DNA from 2 places in the Brevundimonas sp. AVps7 genome. Region 2 is predicted to be linked to the other one. Evidence: predicted binding sites of a transcription regulator. Region 2 holds the regulator's gene; the other holds the start of a gene.
The links. The regulator LexA, encoded in region 2, represses DNA repair genes until DNA is damaged. The targets are predictions, from matches to a motif close to ATGTTCNCNANNTGTTCT.
Positions count from the first base shown of each region.

Region 1 (7,845 bases), 1.2 Mb from region 2:
AATGCTGGGTCAGATAGAAGATCAGCAGACCGCGCATGCCGTAGAAGGAGAAGCGTTCCCACATCTCGGCGAAGAAACAGACCAGCAGCCCCTTGGGGTGTGTCTTCAGGATTTGCATCAGGACCGGGAGACCGGTCACCAGGGTGATGATCACCCCCAGGAGGATGACGATGTTCACGCCTGGCCTCCCTTGCTGCTCACAAGTCGTCGAAGCCCGAGGGCCCCCTTTTCGGTCTGGATCAACCGCCCACTCCCTAACGCCGCGCCGAACGGGCGCGCTCAAGCCGGCATAAGCAGCACGCCGGGCAAGACCGGACAAGCCTTATGGATAATCGAACCGTCACAAGACGGCGATGAACCGCAGTTGAACCGGGGTCGCGGGCGCGTTCTCTCTCCCGAGGGGGAGGGAAAATGTTGGGCGTGAGTCATCGCCTTCGCTGTCTCCAGCAAAGTTCGGGGAAGTGGACGGAGCCAGGGCGGTCGCCCGGAACCGATATGGCCCCCTGCTTTCGCGTTACGGGGACCGGATGAGAATTTTCGGCTCGCGCCGGGGCTCCGTCGCGACCGGTTCACGCGAGCGGCCGGTGACGGGCTTCGTGCAGCCTGTGAGGTTTTCGTCGTTTTCGACCCCCACGCTTTGCGCCGCTTAAACCCTGTCCGACCTAGGCCCGCGACGGGCGGAGGGTGTCAGGTCCCTCCGGGCTCCACGGTTTGTCACCCCATGGACAGTCCTGCATCAGCGCCGGTTCGTGCCTCCACAGATCCAGGTTCAACGCCAGATCAGGGTCCTCGGCCGCGCGCAGCGATACAGTTTCCCGCTCGATCGCGCCCCCTCACACGTCCGGGTCCTGGGCCCAGGACGCCTTCCCCATGCGACGGGACGGACACAGTGTACGCCGGGCGCGGGAGGGGGCGCACATAAAGGCTCTAAATAGACCCGGGCGTTGAAATCGTTGGGGTCCTGGGCGGATGTGTTGATGGGTATGGGACGGTTTCCTTCTCCCCCTGCGGGAGAAGGCGGCTGAGCGAAGCGAGGTCGGATGAGGGGTCACGCGGGCGGTTTGAGTGGGGGTCGGCCGGAGCCTTCCGCCCAAAGCCCGTGTCACCCGTCACCCGCTCGCGCCAGAACGACGGCTTCGCCGCCGTGCGCGATCTCCCTCTCCCGCAAGGGGGGAGGGAAGAACAAGCTCAGTGGAAATCCCTGGACCCCGGGAGGATGCGCACGTCCCTCGGATGTCGTCCGCGCGCCGGGGCGTGACCCGATCCCGGCGTCTGGTCCGTGGACAGATGACCCAGCATCGGGGTCCAGTCGACCATGTCCTCGACCACCAGATGGGTCACCCCCTCGGCCCGCTGGACCTTGCCGGTGACCAGAACCATGCGCGCGCCCATGGCGACGGGGCGCAGCCGTTCGAACACATCGGGCCAGACCACGAGGTTCGCGACCGCCGTCTCGTCCTCGATGGTCAGGAACACCACCCCCTTGGCCGACCCGGGTCGTTGACGCACCAGAACGACGCCGCCGACGCGGACCCGGCGGTTCTCCTTCGCCGTCCTGTAGGCCTCGGCCGTCATCGCCCCGGCCTCCGTCAGCCGCGCCCGAAGGAAGGACACCGGATGACCCTTCAGCGACAGGCGGAGGGTCTGGTAGTCGCCGACCACCTCCTCGGCCTCGGTCAGGCGCGGCAGGGCGGCCGGGGGCGCGCCGTCCGCCTCGTCCAGACCCATGGCCGCGAAAAGGGGCGCCGAGGACGCCGGCGCCGCCCCCCTGGCGACCCACATCCCCTGCCGCCGGCTGAGGTCGAGGGAGCCGTAGGCGTCGGCCTCCGCCAGCCGGTCGAGGGCGGAGGGCGGCAGGTTCGCCCGAATGCGCAGGTCCTCGAGATCGCGGAAGGGGGCGAGGGCGCGCTCCTCCACGATCGTCCCGGCCCACGCCTCCTTGAACCCGTCGATGGAGCGGAAGCCGAGGCGCATCGCACGGGGTTCGTCCTCGCCTCGAGCCTCGAGAGACGCGTCCCAGCCGCTCGCATTGACGTCGGGGTGGCGCACCTCGACCCCGTGTTCGCGAGCGTCCCGGACGAGTTGGGCCGGGGCGTAGAAACCCATGGGCTGGCTGTTCAGCAGACAGGCGGCGAAGACCTCCGGGTAGAAGCATTTCACCCAGGCCGAGATGTAGACGAGAAAGGCGAAGGAGCAGGCGTGGCTTTCGGGAAAGCCGTACTCGCCGAAGCCCTTGATCTGGTCGAAGCAGCGCCGGGCGAATTCGGGCTCATAGCCGCGCGCAATCATGCGGCCGACCATCATATCTTCGTAGTGACCGATCGTGCCCATGTGGCGGAAGGTGGCCATGGCGCGGCGCAGACCGTTGGCCTCCCCGCCGCTGAACTCGGCCGCGACCATGGCGATCTTCATCGCCTGCTCCTGAAACAGGGGTACGCCGAGGGTCTTGCGAAGGACGTTCCTCAGTTCGTCCGGATCGCCGCCCGCGGGACCGGGCATCTCGAAATCATAGACCTCGCCTTTCGCCTCGACCGCCCGGCGCTCGGTTCGCCGCTTGAGGTAGGGGTGGACCATGCCGCCCTGGATCGGCCCGGGCCGGACGATCGCGACCTGGACCACAAGGTCGTAGAAGACGCGCGGCTGAAGCCTCGGCAGCATCGCCATCTGCGCCCGGCTCTCGACCTGGAAGACGCCGATGGAATCCGCCTTGCAGAGCATCTCGTAGACCTCGGGATCCTCCCTCGGCACCGTGTCGAGGTCCAGGGATCGCCCATAGCTCTGCTCGATCATGCCGAAGGCGCGCTTGAGCGCCGTCAGCATGCCCAGGGCAAGGACATCGACCTTCATCAGCTTCAGATGATCGATGTCGTCCTTGTCCCACTCGATGAAGGTGCGGTCCTTCATCGCCGCATTGCCGATGGGCACGATCTCGCACAGCGGCCCCTGACTGAGGACATAGCCGCCGACATGCTGGCTGAGATGGCGGGGGAACTGGATCAGTTCGGCTGTCAGGTCGAGCGCCAGCTTCATACGCGCGTCGTCGCGGCTGACCCCGGCACGGTCGACGTGCTCGTCCTTCACCTCCGAGCCGTAAGAACCCCAGACGGTGTCGGCCAGACGGGCCGTGACGTCCTCGGTCAGGCCCAGGGCCTTGCCGACGTCGCGAATGGCCGAACGCGGCCGGTAGTGGATGATGGTCGCCACGATCCCGGCCCGATCGCGGCCGTAACGGCGATAGACATATTGCATCACCAGTTCGCGCCGCTCGTGCTCGAAATCGACGTCGATGTCGGGCGGCTCGGACCGTTCGGACGAGATGAACCGCTCGATCAGCATGTCCTGCCGGGTCGGGTCCACATTGGTGATCTTCAGGCAAAAACAGATCACCGAATTGGCCGCCGACCCGCGACCCTGACACAGGATGTTCCGGTCCGGATCGCGCGCCCAGGCGACGATGTCGTGCACGGTCAGGAAGTAGGCGGCGTATTTCCGCTCGCGGACGAGCCGCAGTTCCTTGCGTATGGTTTTGACGACCTGGGTCGGGACCGGCCCCTTTTCCCGAGGCCATTTGTCTCGTGCGCCGCGACACGTGAGGCGGATAAGCCAGCCCTGTGGCGTCCAGCCGCCCGGCACCGGTTCGTCCGGGTACTGATAGCTGAGCTCACGCAGCGAGAATGAGCACCCTCGCACGACCTCCATGGTCCGCCCCAGCGCCGCCTCGTGGCCCTTGAACAGGCGCGCCATTTCGGCGGCGGGCTTCAGGTGGCGCTCGCCATTGGCCTGGAGCCGGAGGCCCGCCTTGTCGATGGTCGTGCCCTCGCGGATGCAGGTGAGGACGTCCTGCAGCGGGCGGCGGTCGGGGTGGTGGTACATCGCCGCGTTGGTGGCGATCATCGGGGCGCCGGTACGGATGGCCATGGCCGCGAGACGGTTCAGACGGGACCGGTCGTCGCCGCGCCACAGGGGCTGGGCGGCCAGATAGAGGGTGTCCGGCCAGGCGCGGCGCCAGGACCCGAGACGTGTTTCAAAAGCCGCGTCGGGGATCTCGGGCGCGACGGCCAGGGCGATCATGCCTTCGCCGTGGGCCACGGCCTGTTCGAAGGTCAGGCGGGTCTCGCCCTTGGTGGTGCGGTCGGGCTCGGCCTCGTCATCCTCCGCGCGGGCGGGCGCGACCAGACGGAGGTGCGGATGGGGAGAAGGCTCAGGATCAGACGGCGGCGGCGCCTCGTCGAGGATCTCGCTCTTGCCGAGCGTCAGCAGGCGGCACAGACGGCCGTAGGCGGCGCGGTCGCGGGGGAAGACGATCAGCTCGGTCCCGTCGAGGAAGCCCAGCCGAACCCCGACGACCAGACGGATGTCGAACTCCTCCGCCCCCATCAGGGCCCGGACCATGCCGGCCAGGGTGTTGCGGTCGGCGACGCCCACGGCGGCGAGCCCCAGGGCCCTGGCCTGCATCATCATCTCGCCGGGATGGGACGCGCCCTCCAGAAAGCTGAAGTTGGTCAGGGCGCCGAGCTCGGCGTATTCACCGTTCCATGCCGGAGCCGGAGCGGTCACGGGAACATCCCGTGCATCCACCAGGACGGGGCGCGCTCGTCCTTCGCGCCTGTGTAGTCGGCACCGTAGAGGCCTTCGCGGAACAGCCAGTAGCGCAGGCCCTGGTCATCCTCGATCCGGTAGTAGTCGCGGGTCCGGGCCAGACGTCCGTCGGGGCGAGGCCGCCACCACTCCGGCGACAGGCGTTCTGGTCCCTCGGCGCGGGACACTTTTCTCAGCACGCGACGCCAGATGAACTGGGCCGGGGTTCCGTCGGGCAGGTCGGCGGTGGCCTCCACCGGCTCGGGCGGATCGAGCAGGAGCAGCGGTCGCGGCCTTCGCGGGTCAGACGGGCCTTCGACCGGAGGGGGCGCCTTGGCCAATGCCGGACGCCAGCGTTCGGCGCGCTCGGGGATCCAGCTGCCGCCCGGCCCGGCGACCCGGACCGAGGCCTCGCCCAGACGGGCCGACAGGCGATCGATGAGGGCGGCCAGACCTTCGGCGTGGCGGGCCTGTTGCTCCTCGCCCATGGCGACCTGAAGCGCGACCATGGGCTCGGCGAGGTCGGCGGTCAGCATCAGGGCGTCGATGCCGAAGCCGGGGTCGATGCGCTCGATCCCGGTCTCGCGGAACAGCCGCATCCAGATGGAAACGTCGCGGAGGGGGCGGCCCATGCGGACGGACACCGCGCTGGTCCGGCCGTCGACGCGGAAGGCGGTCAGGGTCAGGGCCCGGGCGCCCTGGCCGTCGCCCTCCATCGTGCGGGCAAGGCTTTCGGCCAGGCCCGGCAGGCGCGCCTCGATCCCCGCCGTGTCGGTCAGGGGATCGGCATAGGCCTCCCAGCCGCGATAGCGGGGCGGGGCGCGGGTGGGGATCAGGGCCTCCGCCGTCAGGCCCAGGGCCTGATCCAGTCGGCGAACCAGACCGACCCCGGCCCCGTCGCGGAAGCGGCGGGCGAGACCGGCGCGCGGCATGGGGTAGAGGTCGCCGATCCGTTTCAGCCCGAAGCGTCGGGTCTGTTTCAGGGCGGCGTCATCGATGCGCAGGGACTCGACCGGCAGCGGGGCCAGGGCCTCGCGCACATCGGCGTCGGTGGCGATACGCGCCGAGCTTGCCCAGCGCGCCAGGGCCCAGGCGGCGCCGGGGCCGGGGGCCATGGCGGCGCGGGCGCGGATCCCGGCCTCGGCCAGGCGCTGCTCGATGCGGGCGATGGCCTTGTCCTCTCCGCCGAACAGGTGGGTCGCCCCGGTCAGGTCGAGGAACAGCCCCTCCAGCCCGCCCTCGGACGGATCGACGGTGACGGCCGGCGACCAGCGCTCGCCCCAGACGGCCAGGGCCTCCAGCGCGCGCAGGTCGGCGGCGGGATCGGCGGGATGACAGGCCAGATGCGGGATCATGGCCAGGGCGTCGGCCTGGGTCTGGCCGCGCGACAGGTTCAGGGCCCGGGCGGCGGGGTTCAGGGCATGGATGATCGCGCCCCGCGCGGTGCGCAGGATCAGGGCCTTGGGGCCAGCATCGGCCGCGAACGGATCAGGCGTATCGGGGCCGGCTGATCGGGCCCAGACCGTCACCGGCCAGTCGATCAGCCAGACGGAGACGATGCGTCTCATCATCCTGCTCCAGCATCCAGACGCCCGGCCGTTCCGTCCGGCTGCGGGTCATTTCGGCACGGATCGTCATCCGGCCCGTCGCGCGGTCGTCGAAGGCGTCGCCATCGCTCGCAAAAGTTGTGATGCGCCAGCGCCGACGCGCGGCGCTGAGGTCGCCGGATCGGGCGCGGAGCAAAAGGCCGGAACAGCCGCCGTCGCGCGCGGCGAATTCCAGCCGCCGGGTCTGGGCCAATTCGGCCCCGTCGACGGTCCCGATCACCAGGGCGGCGCCGCCGGACCGCAACGCCTGCTCCATGGCCCAGAGCGCCAGGGCCTCGGTCCGGGTCTCGACCATGACGAAGCCTTCGCGCGCCTGAAAGGCCTGCAGGCCGGGACCGTAGGGGCGGCCATTCTCGTGAAGCCAGGCCTGGGTCACGCTCATCACGACGCCCCGCCCCGCGTCCAGCGACGCTCGACCGAGGCTGAAGGCGAAGGCCGCCGCCATGTCGCGGATGCCGCCCGCGCAGACTTCCTCCAGCCCTTCCGACAGAAAAGAAAGGGGCGGCGGGACAGCTTCAGGCTCGGACAGCGGATGGACGGACATGGCGGGAAAGACTCCATGTTCATTATTTGTTCCGGCGTCCCGGGAGTCAAACCGGAATCGTTCCAAAGCGGGGAAACTCCAATCATTCCATCTGTGCGTGTATCCCTCTGGCCTGTCTCGTGCATGGGCGCGCACCGAGGGGCGACCCTGTATCGCTTTGGAACCTGACGAATGACCTTTTCGGTTCGACCCATCGACGCCAATGACCACGGCGCCGCGAACGCCCTGCACCGCTTCGTGGGCTGGCCCACCCGCTCGGAGGCGGGCTGGGACTGGCTGGCGAGCAATCCGGCGCGGCTGGAAACGACCGCGCCCGCCGGCTGGCTGCTGGAAGCGGAGGATGGCGAGCCTTGCGGATTCACCGGCAATTTCGTCCAGCGCTTCCACCACGGCGACAGGACGATCCATGGCGCGACGGGTTTCTCGATCATCGTCACGCCCCGGGCGAGGGGGCGTAGCAGAAAGCTTCTGACGACCTTCACCGGCCAGTCCGGAATGTTCGCCCTTTACACCTTCAACGCCAATCCAACGTCCAGCCCGCTCTACAAGCGACACGGCATGGTCGCCTGGCCGCCCGAAACCCATGACGTGAAACTGTCCTGGCGGGTCGATGCCGTGGCCTGCGCCGGGGGCCGGCTCTGGCGCGAGATCGATCGCCATGTTCCACGCCTGACCGAAGCGCGAAATGAGCGGCTGCTGAATCCGCGCCTGCAGGATCCCGAGGCTCTCGACCTGCCGACGGGGGTGGCGGTCCTGACCGATCTGGCCGACCGGTCGCGATATGCGGACTTCTGGGAGGCGCTGAAGAGCGAGGGCCGGATGATCTCGGACCGTAGTCCGGCTATACTGCGCTGGCGGCTGGCCGACCCCGACCTGACGCTCCGTCCCCTGCTACTGACCTTCAATCGCGGCGAGACCATCGGCGGCTATGCGATGGCGATGATGTCCAAGGGCAATCCGATCGAACCGCCGATGCTGGAGATCGTCGATCTGGTGGCGCTGGAAGACGAACCGCGCGCGATCCCCGCCTTGATTCAGGCCCTGCTGGCCAACGCCCATCGGCTGGGCGCAGCGAAGCTCCGTATACAGACGGTCAGCCCGGAACTGCTCCGCCGA
Region 1 covers NZ_CM178742.1:366,896-374,740, reverse strand. The annotation lists gene ACW17Y_RS01910 (peptide MFS transporter) at 1-178, opposite strand, end outside; gene ACW17Y_RS01905 (error-prone DNA polymerase) at 1,189-4,557, opposite strand; gene ACW17Y_RS01900 (Y-family DNA polymerase) at 4,554-6,146, opposite strand; gene ACW17Y_RS01895 (ImuA family protein) at 6,067-6,729, opposite strand; gene ACW17Y_RS01890 (N-acetyltransferase) at 6,901-7,845, shown strand, end outside.
Region 1: a site for LexA is predicted at 6,745-6,762, ahead of ACW17Y_RS01895 (ImuA family protein). Genes of this name have one in related genera too.

Region 2 (7,845 bases):
GCAGTTCGCCGTGGAGCAGCAGGTGGCAGACTTCGATGAAGTTCGACTTCTCGGCCAACTGACCGATCGGATAGCCGCGGTGCAGCAGGACGCCGGCGTCGCCGTCGATATAGGTGATTGCGCTTTCGCAGGCCGCCGTGGAGGTGAAGCCCGGGTCGAAGGTGAAGGCGTTGGTCGCGCCGTACAGCTTGCGGATGTCGATGACGTCAGGCCCGGTCGTGCCGGACAGGACGGGCAGATCGACCGATTTATCGCCGTAGGTCAGGGTCGCCGTGCCGGCGGATTTCGAGGCTTCAGTCATCAGGCGCCCTTGCTTTCGTGCTTGGTCCGGACGGGAAGCCCCGGACCCCGATTGTTATCCCCGATCACTTAGTCTGTTGCAGCGCATCATCCAAGCGCCCGAGCGCTTCTTCGCGTCCGAGGGCCGACAGAGTTCTGGCGATGTCGGGCGAGGCGGAGCCGCCGGTCAATGCGGCGCGCATCGGCGGACCGATCTTGCCGAAGCCGACGCCTTCCTCCTCGGCGAAGGCTTTCAGCTCCGCTTCAAGCGCGAAGACGTCCCAGCTCTCGAACAGGGCGAGGCGGGTGCGAACGCGGGCGATGCGTTCGGCCGTCTCTCCGGACAGCAGGGTGCGGGCCTTTTCATCGAGGTCCAGCGGGCGGGCCCTGAGCACAAAGGCCGTCTGATCGGCCAGTTCCAGCAGGGTCTTCGCCCGATCCTTCACGAACGGCATGGCGCGCTGAAGCCGGGCCTCGTCGCCTTCGTTCAGGGTCGCGCCCTTCGCGAGGTGGGCGTCGAGGGTCATGCCGGCCAGACGCTCGTCGGCGGCCAGACGCAGCCAGTGCGAATTGACGTGGGCCAGCTTGTCGAAGTCCAGGCGGGCGGGCGCCTTGCCGACGCCGTCGAGGTCGAACCACCCGCGCGCCTGAGCGTCGCCGAACAGTTCATCATCGCCGTGGGCCCAGCCGAGGCGGGCCAGGTAGTTGCGCATGGCCTCGGGCAGATAGCCCATTTCGGCATACTCATGGACGGCCTGGGCGCCATGGCGCTTCGACAGCTTGGCGCCGTCGGGGCCGTGAATCAGCGGGATGTGAGCGAAGACCGGCCGGGTCCAGCCGAGGGCGTCATAGATCAGCGACTGGCGCGCGGCGTTGTTCAGATGGTCGTCGCCGCGAATGACGTGGGTCACGCCCATGTCGTGGTCGTCGACGACCACGGCCAGATTGTAGGTCGGGGCCCCGTCGGAACGCAGCAGGACCAGGTCGTCGAGATCCTCATTGCCCCAGTTGACCTCGCCCTGGACCGCGTCGGCCACGACGACACGGCCGGGCAGCGGCCGGCGGAAGCGCACGACGTGCGGCTGGCTCAGATCGTCGACGGTCGGCGTGCGGTCGCGCCACGGCGATTCGAAGGTGCGGCGGTCGGCCTTGGCCTCGTCGCGCAGGCGGCCGGTTTCCTCGGCCGAGGTGAAGTCGCGGTAGGCTGCGCCGAGTTCCAGCAGCTGGTCCACGACCTCCCGGTGCCGGTCGGCCTGGGCGTGCTGGAAGACGGGTTCCTCGTCGGCGAACAGTTCGAGCCAGCTCAGGCCGTCGAAGATGGCCTTGACGGCGTCGTCGGTCGAGCGCTCGCGGTCGGTGTCCTCGATACGGACCAGGAACTTGCCGCCGCGACCTTTCGCGTAAAGGTAGTTGAACAACGCCGTTCTCGCGCCTCCTATGTGGAGGTAGCCGGTGGGCGAGGGTGCGAAACGGGTGACGACCTGGGGGGAGGAATCTATGGGCATGGGAGAGGGGTCCGAACGGGCCGCCCTTATACCCCCCGACGCGGCAAAGCCCAGCCTGTCGGCGCGTGTTCGTGCCTGGGCCTGGCACGAGGTGCTGGCCCAGACGATGCGCTGGCGGCTGTGGGCGCCGGTGGCCTTCGGCGGCGGGGCGGCGATCTATTTCGCCCTGAGGTCCGAGCCGCCGCTGTGGCCGCTGGCCGTTGTGGCCTTGCTGGCGACGCTGCTGTGGCTCGGCGCGCGGATGCAGGGGCAGGGGCGCGTGGTCACCCTGCCGCTGATGCTGGTCGCTTGCCTGTTCCTTGGACTGGCGGGCGCGAAGCTGAGGGCGGAGCGGGTTGCGGCGCCTATCGCGCCGGCCATGGCCGAGCCGACCGTGGTCGAGGGCTGGGTCGTCGATGTCGACAGCCCCGGCGATCGGGGGCACCGGATCGTCCTTGCGCCCGTGCAGGTCCGGGGGCTGGAACCCGAGGCGACGCCCATCCGGCTGCGGGCCACCGTGCGAGGCGAACCGCCGACGCCGGGCGAGGCGATCCGGTTGTTCGCCATCCTGAATCCGCCGCCGCCCCCGGCCAGTCCGGGCGCCTATGACTTCGGGCGCAACGCCTACTTTCAAGGGTTGGGCGGCACGGCCTTCGCACTCGGTGAGACCCGGCAGGCCTATCGGGCGCCGCCCCCGTGGCGGCTGCGTCTGGCGATGGCGGTGAACGGCGCGCGGTTCGCCCTTGCGCAGCGGATCGTCGGCCGGCTGGGCGAACGGACGGGCGGCATCGCCGCCGCCATGACCACGGGGCACGAAACCTGGATCGCGCGCGAGGATCTCGACGCCATGCGCGATTCCGGCCTGGCGCACATCCTGTCGATCTCGGGTCTGCACATGGCCATCGTCGGCGGGTTCGCCTTCTTCCTGGTTCGAGTGGGCGTCGCGGCCTGGCCGTGGCTGGCGCTCAGGGTGTCCGGCAAGAAGGTTGCGGCCGTCGTCGGGCTGGTCGCCGTGTGGAGCTATCTGGTGCTGTCGGGCGCTCCGGCGCCGGCGCAGCGGGCTGCGATCACGGCGTCGGTGGCGTTCGCGGCGATCCTGCTGGATCGGCCCGCGATCACCATGCACGCGCTGGCGGTGGCGGCCATGGCGGTGCTGATCCTGCAGCCCGAGGCCATTGTGACGCCGGGGTTCCAGATGTCGTTCGCGGCGACAGCGGCGCTGGTGGCCCTGTCGGAAGCCTGGCCGCCCCGGACGCGGGAGTTGTCGGTCCCATGGCCCATCGCGGCATTCCAGTCGGCGCGACACTGGCTGCTGGTGGCCGTGACGGCCAGTCTGGTGGCGGGGGCGGCGACGGGGCCGTTCGCAGTCCAGCATTTCAACCGGGCGGCCATGTACGGGCTGCTGGCGAACCTGACGACCTCGCCCATCGCGGACTTCGTGATGATGCCGGCGCTGGCGCTGGGCGCGCTGCTGGAGCCGGTCGGACTGGGCGGGCCGTTCCTGTGGGTGGCGGGCAAGGGCGTCGATCTGATGCTGACCATCGGCCACTGGACGGCGGGGCTGCCCGGTGCCGTCAGGACGATCGCGAGCGCACCCGATTATGTCCTGCCGATCTCGTTTCTGGGCGTGCTGTTCCTGTGCCTGTGGCAGGGGCAACTGAGGTGGCTGGGCCTCCCGTTCGCCTGTGCGGTCCTCTTATGGCCGCGCGCGCCGACGCCGACCGTGTGGATCGGGGACGGCGGGACGAATGCGGCGTTCAGCGAGGCGGACGCGGCCGTTGTGGTCAGGCCCGGCGTGCGGCAGTTCGCGGCGGACCTGTGGTCGCGGCGGCGCGGGCTGACACTGGCGCCTCGGCCGGACGAGGGTTGGGCCTGTCTGAGATCAAGCTGTGCACCGGCCGGCGCAGCGTCTGGCCCGGTCGCCCTGTGGTGGGGAAAGGCCGCGCCTGACGGTGAACAGCTGGCTGCGCTCTGTGCGTCTGCGCCGCTGGTCAGCGTGCGGGCTGTGGTCTCCGCCGTGCCGCCGGCTTGCGAGGGCAAGCTGGTGCTCGACGGGCTGGACTATCAGAAGGGCGGCTCGGTCGAGCTGTGGCGCACCGCTCAAAGCTGGCGCGCGGTCTGGGCCGCCGATGTGCGCGGCGACCGGCCGTGGAGCCGCATCGGGGACACCGACGCGGCGGACGCGGGCCCTAGTGATACTGGCGGATAAGGCCGACCAGCTTGCCCTGAACCTCGACCTGGTCGGGGCCGAAGATGCGGGTCTCATAGCTGCGGTTGGCGGGTTCCAGGGCGATGGAATTACCCTTCTTGCGCAGGCGCTTGAGGGTCGCCTCTTCACCTTCCACCAAGGCCACGACGATCTCGCCCGAGGAGGCGGTATCGACGCGTTTGATGACCACGAGATCGCCGTTGAGGATGCCGGCCTCGATCATCGAGTCGCCCTCGATCTCCAGCATGTAGTGCTCGCCGGCGCCCAGCATGGATTCGGGCACCTGATAGCGGCCGTGGTCCTGTTGCAGGGCGGCGATGGGCACGCCGGCGGCGATCTTGCCGACCAGAACCAGTTCGCGCGTGTCGTTGGCGGGCTCGGCGGAGGCCGGGCGTCCGCCGCCCTCGATGACCGCCGGAGTGAAGCCCGCGCGGCCACGGACGGCCCCGGCCGTCGCCTGTTCCGGGAGCTTGGTCACCTCAAGGGCGCGGGCGCGGTGGGCGAGGCGGCGGATGAAGCCGCGTTCCTCCAGCGCCGTGATCAGCCGGTGGATACCCGATTTGGACGCCAGATCCAGGGCCTCCTTCATCTCGTCGAAGGAGGGGGAGACACCGGTCTCCTTGATGCGTTCGTGGATGAACATCAGGAGTTCGTGCTGCTTGCGGGTCAGCATGGTGGGAATCGCCTTCAGAACAAGTCGTGAACCGTTGCCGATGTTCTGTAAGTGTTCTTGCCTAATGTCAACTTAACGGCAGAGGCGAATACCCTCTCCCGGTGGGAGAGGGCTTGAGCGCCCGAGCGCAGGGCGATCGGTCTTGCGCGAAAGGGTGAGGGTCGTGCGCCACCGGTGAGGTCCGACCCTCATCCGTCTCGCTTCGCGAACCACCTTCTCCCAACGGGAGAGGGAAGACCTAGGCGAGCAGAGCTTGAGTCGCGGCCGTCACGTTCGCCTGACGCATCAGGCTCTCGCCGACGAGGATGGCCGAGGCGCCCGCACCGCAGACCTCCGCGACGTCCGCCGGGCTGAAGATCCCGCTCTCGGCGACCAGCAGCGACCCCTTTGGCGACAGGGGAGCGAGGCGGGCTGTGGCCCCAAGGTCGACGTCGAAGGTCCGCAGCGAGCGGTTGTTGATACCCACCAGATCCCCGCCGAGGTCGGCGGCGCGGGCCATCTCGTCCTCGTCGTGGGTCTCGATCAGGGCGTCCATGCCGAAGCGCCGGGCCTCGGACAGAAGCTCGTCGGCCAGGACGTCGTCGATCATGGCCAGGATGATCAGAATACAGTCGGCGCCCAGGGCCCGGCTCTCGGCCACCTGCCACGGATCGACGAGGAAGTCCTTGCGCAGGCAGGGCAGGGCGACGGCGGCCCGAGCCTGCACCAGATAGTCGTCGGCGCCCTGGAAGCTGGGGCCGTCGGTCAGGATCGACAGACAGGCGGCGCCGCCGGCTTCGTAGGCTTGCGCGAGCGCCGGCGGGTCGAAGTCGGGCCGGATCAGGCCCTTGGAGGGGCTGGCCTTCTTGATTTCGGCGATCAGGGCGGGCCGACCGGGTTCGGCGCGGCGTTCGAGCGCGCTGCGGAAGCCGCGCGGCATGCCGGCGATCAGGGCCAGGGATTCGACCTCGGCCTGGGACGTGGCGGCCTTGCGGGCGGCGACGTCCTCGCGCTTGTAGGCGGCGATCCGGTCCAGAACGTCGGTCATGCGGGGTCTTCGATCGGCGCCGGGGTCGAGGTGATGCGGGCCAGATCGGCGAGCGCCCGGGCCGCCTTGCCCTCGTCGATGGCGGTGGCGGCGAGGGCCACGCCGGATTTCAGGTCAGGCGCCTTGTCCGCGACGATCAGGGCGGCGGCCGCGTTCAGCAGAACGATGTCGCGATAGGGGCCGGCCTCTCCCGCCAGCAGGGCGGTCAGAGCGGCGGCGTTGGTCTCGGCGTCGCCGCCGCGCAGGGTTTCGATGTCGGCGCGGGGCAGGCCGGCGTCCTCGGGCGTGACGGTGAAGCGACGGACGGCGCCGTCTTTCCACTCCGCGACCTCGGTCGGGCCGGTGGTGGTCAGTTCGTCGAGACCCTGGCCATGAACAGTCCAGGCGCGGGTGGCGCCGAGACGGCCGAGCACCTCGACGAGCGGTTCCAGCAGGCGCGGATCGTAGACGCCCATGATCTGACGTTTGGCGCCTGCGGGATTGGAAAGCGGCCCCAGCAGGTTGAAGACGGTGCGGAATCCGATCTCGGCGCGGACCGGTCCGACGTGACGCATGGCGCCGTGGTAAGCGGGCGCGAACAGGAAGGCGATGCCGGCCTCGTCCAGCGCCTGACGCTGTTGAGCGAGGCCGGCGGTCAGGTCGACGCCGAGCACGCTGAGCACGTCAGACGATCCGGATTTCGAGCTCATGGCCCGGTTGCCATGTTTGGCGACCTTCACGCCCGCCCCGGCCAGCACCAGGGCCGCCGCCGTCGAGATGTTGAAGGTGTGGGCGCCGTCGCCGCCCGTGCCGCAGGTATCGATGACGTCATAGGGGTGGTCCAGCGTCATGGCGGCGTTGCGCATCGCCTGGGCGAAGGCGGCGATCTCGTCGACCGTTTCGCCCCGCATCCGCAGCGCCGTGACGGCGGCGGCGACCTGGGCCGGGGTCGGCTCGCCGCGCAGACAGGCGGCGAAGAAATCGCCCGCCTCTTCCGAGCTCAGCGTCCGGCCGTCGACCAGCTTGGCCAGCAGCGGCTTGAAACCACCCTCCGCCATGGGCTCAGACCATCGCCAGACGCTTGACGCCCGCCTGGTCGAGGAAGTTGGCCAGCATCTCGTGGCCGTGTTCGGTGGCGATGGATTCGGGGTGGAACTGAACCCCGTGGATCGGCCGCTCGTGGTGCTGGAAGCCCATGATCTCGCCGTCCTCGGTCCAGGCCGTGACGTTGAGGGTGTTGGGCAGGGTTTCGCGCTGGACGGCGAGCGAGTGGTAGCGGGTCGCGGTGAAGGGCGAGGGCAGGCCGGCGAACATACCCTTGCCCTCATGCAGGATCGGCGAGGTCTTGCCGTGCATCAGGGCCTTGGCGCGGATGACGTGGCCGCCCATCGCCTGGCCGATCGCCTGATGGCCCAGGCAGACGCCCAGGATCGGCATGTCCAGCGGCGCGGTGTCGATCAGGGGAAGGCAGATACCGGCCTGATCCGGGGCGCAGGGGCCGGGGGACAGCAGGACGGCCTCGGGCTTCAGCGCCCAGGCCTCCTCGGTCGTCAGGTCGTCGTTGCGCACGACATGAGTCGTCGCGCCCAGCTCCGCGAGGTAGTGGACGAGGTTGTAGGTAAAGCTGTCGTAGTTATCGACGACGAGGATCATCCGGCGCTTCTAGAGGCTGTGGATCGCGCCGCCAAGCGAACGCTCACGAACACCGATCGTTAACCAACTCAGGGGGAAATCGGGGCTTCCATCGGAGCCGACGATCCCATGAGCGACACCCAGGTCCAGATCGACGCCGCCCGCCTGGCGCTGACCGAGCCTGAGGCGCGCAACGGCGTCATGGGGACGCTGGCCGCCGCCAGCCTGGCGGCCTGTGCGGCCGTGCTGCTGGCGGGCGTCATGATCCTGGGGCCGGGCGTGGCCATTGAGGATGGGCCGCCGCCGTCGAGCAGCCAGACCTTCTAGATTTCGCCGGCCGTATTGAGCGGCGCGCCCAGTTCGAAACGCCAGGCGTCCTCGGCGGCGCGCATGGGAGCGCGGGCCTTGGCCTCGGTCTCGGCGAACTCGGCGGCGGGGTCGCTGTCGGCGACGACGCCGGCGCCGGCCTGAACGAAGACCTGGCCGTCGGCGAACATGGCGGTGCGCAGGACGATGCAGATGTCCGCCTCTCCGCCCGCCGAGATATAGCCGACGCCGCCGC
Region 2 covers NZ_CM178742.1:1,590,953-1,598,797, forward strand. The annotation lists gene gltA (citrate synthase) at 1-301, opposite strand, end outside; gene gltX (glutamate--tRNA ligase) at 366-1,784, opposite strand; gene ACW17Y_RS07830 (ComEC/Rec2 family competence protein) at 1,783-3,972, shown strand; gene lexA (transcriptional repressor LexA) at 3,953-4,645, opposite strand; gene trpC (indole-3-glycerol phosphate synthase TrpC) at 4,884-5,672, opposite strand; gene trpD (anthranilate phosphoribosyltransferase) at 5,669-6,709, opposite strand; gene ACW17Y_RS07850 (anthranilate synthase component II) at 6,714-7,304, opposite strand; gene ACW17Y_RS07855 (peptidoglycan-binding protein) at 7,413-7,610, shown strand; gene trpE (anthranilate synthase component I) at 7,607-7,845, opposite strand, start outside.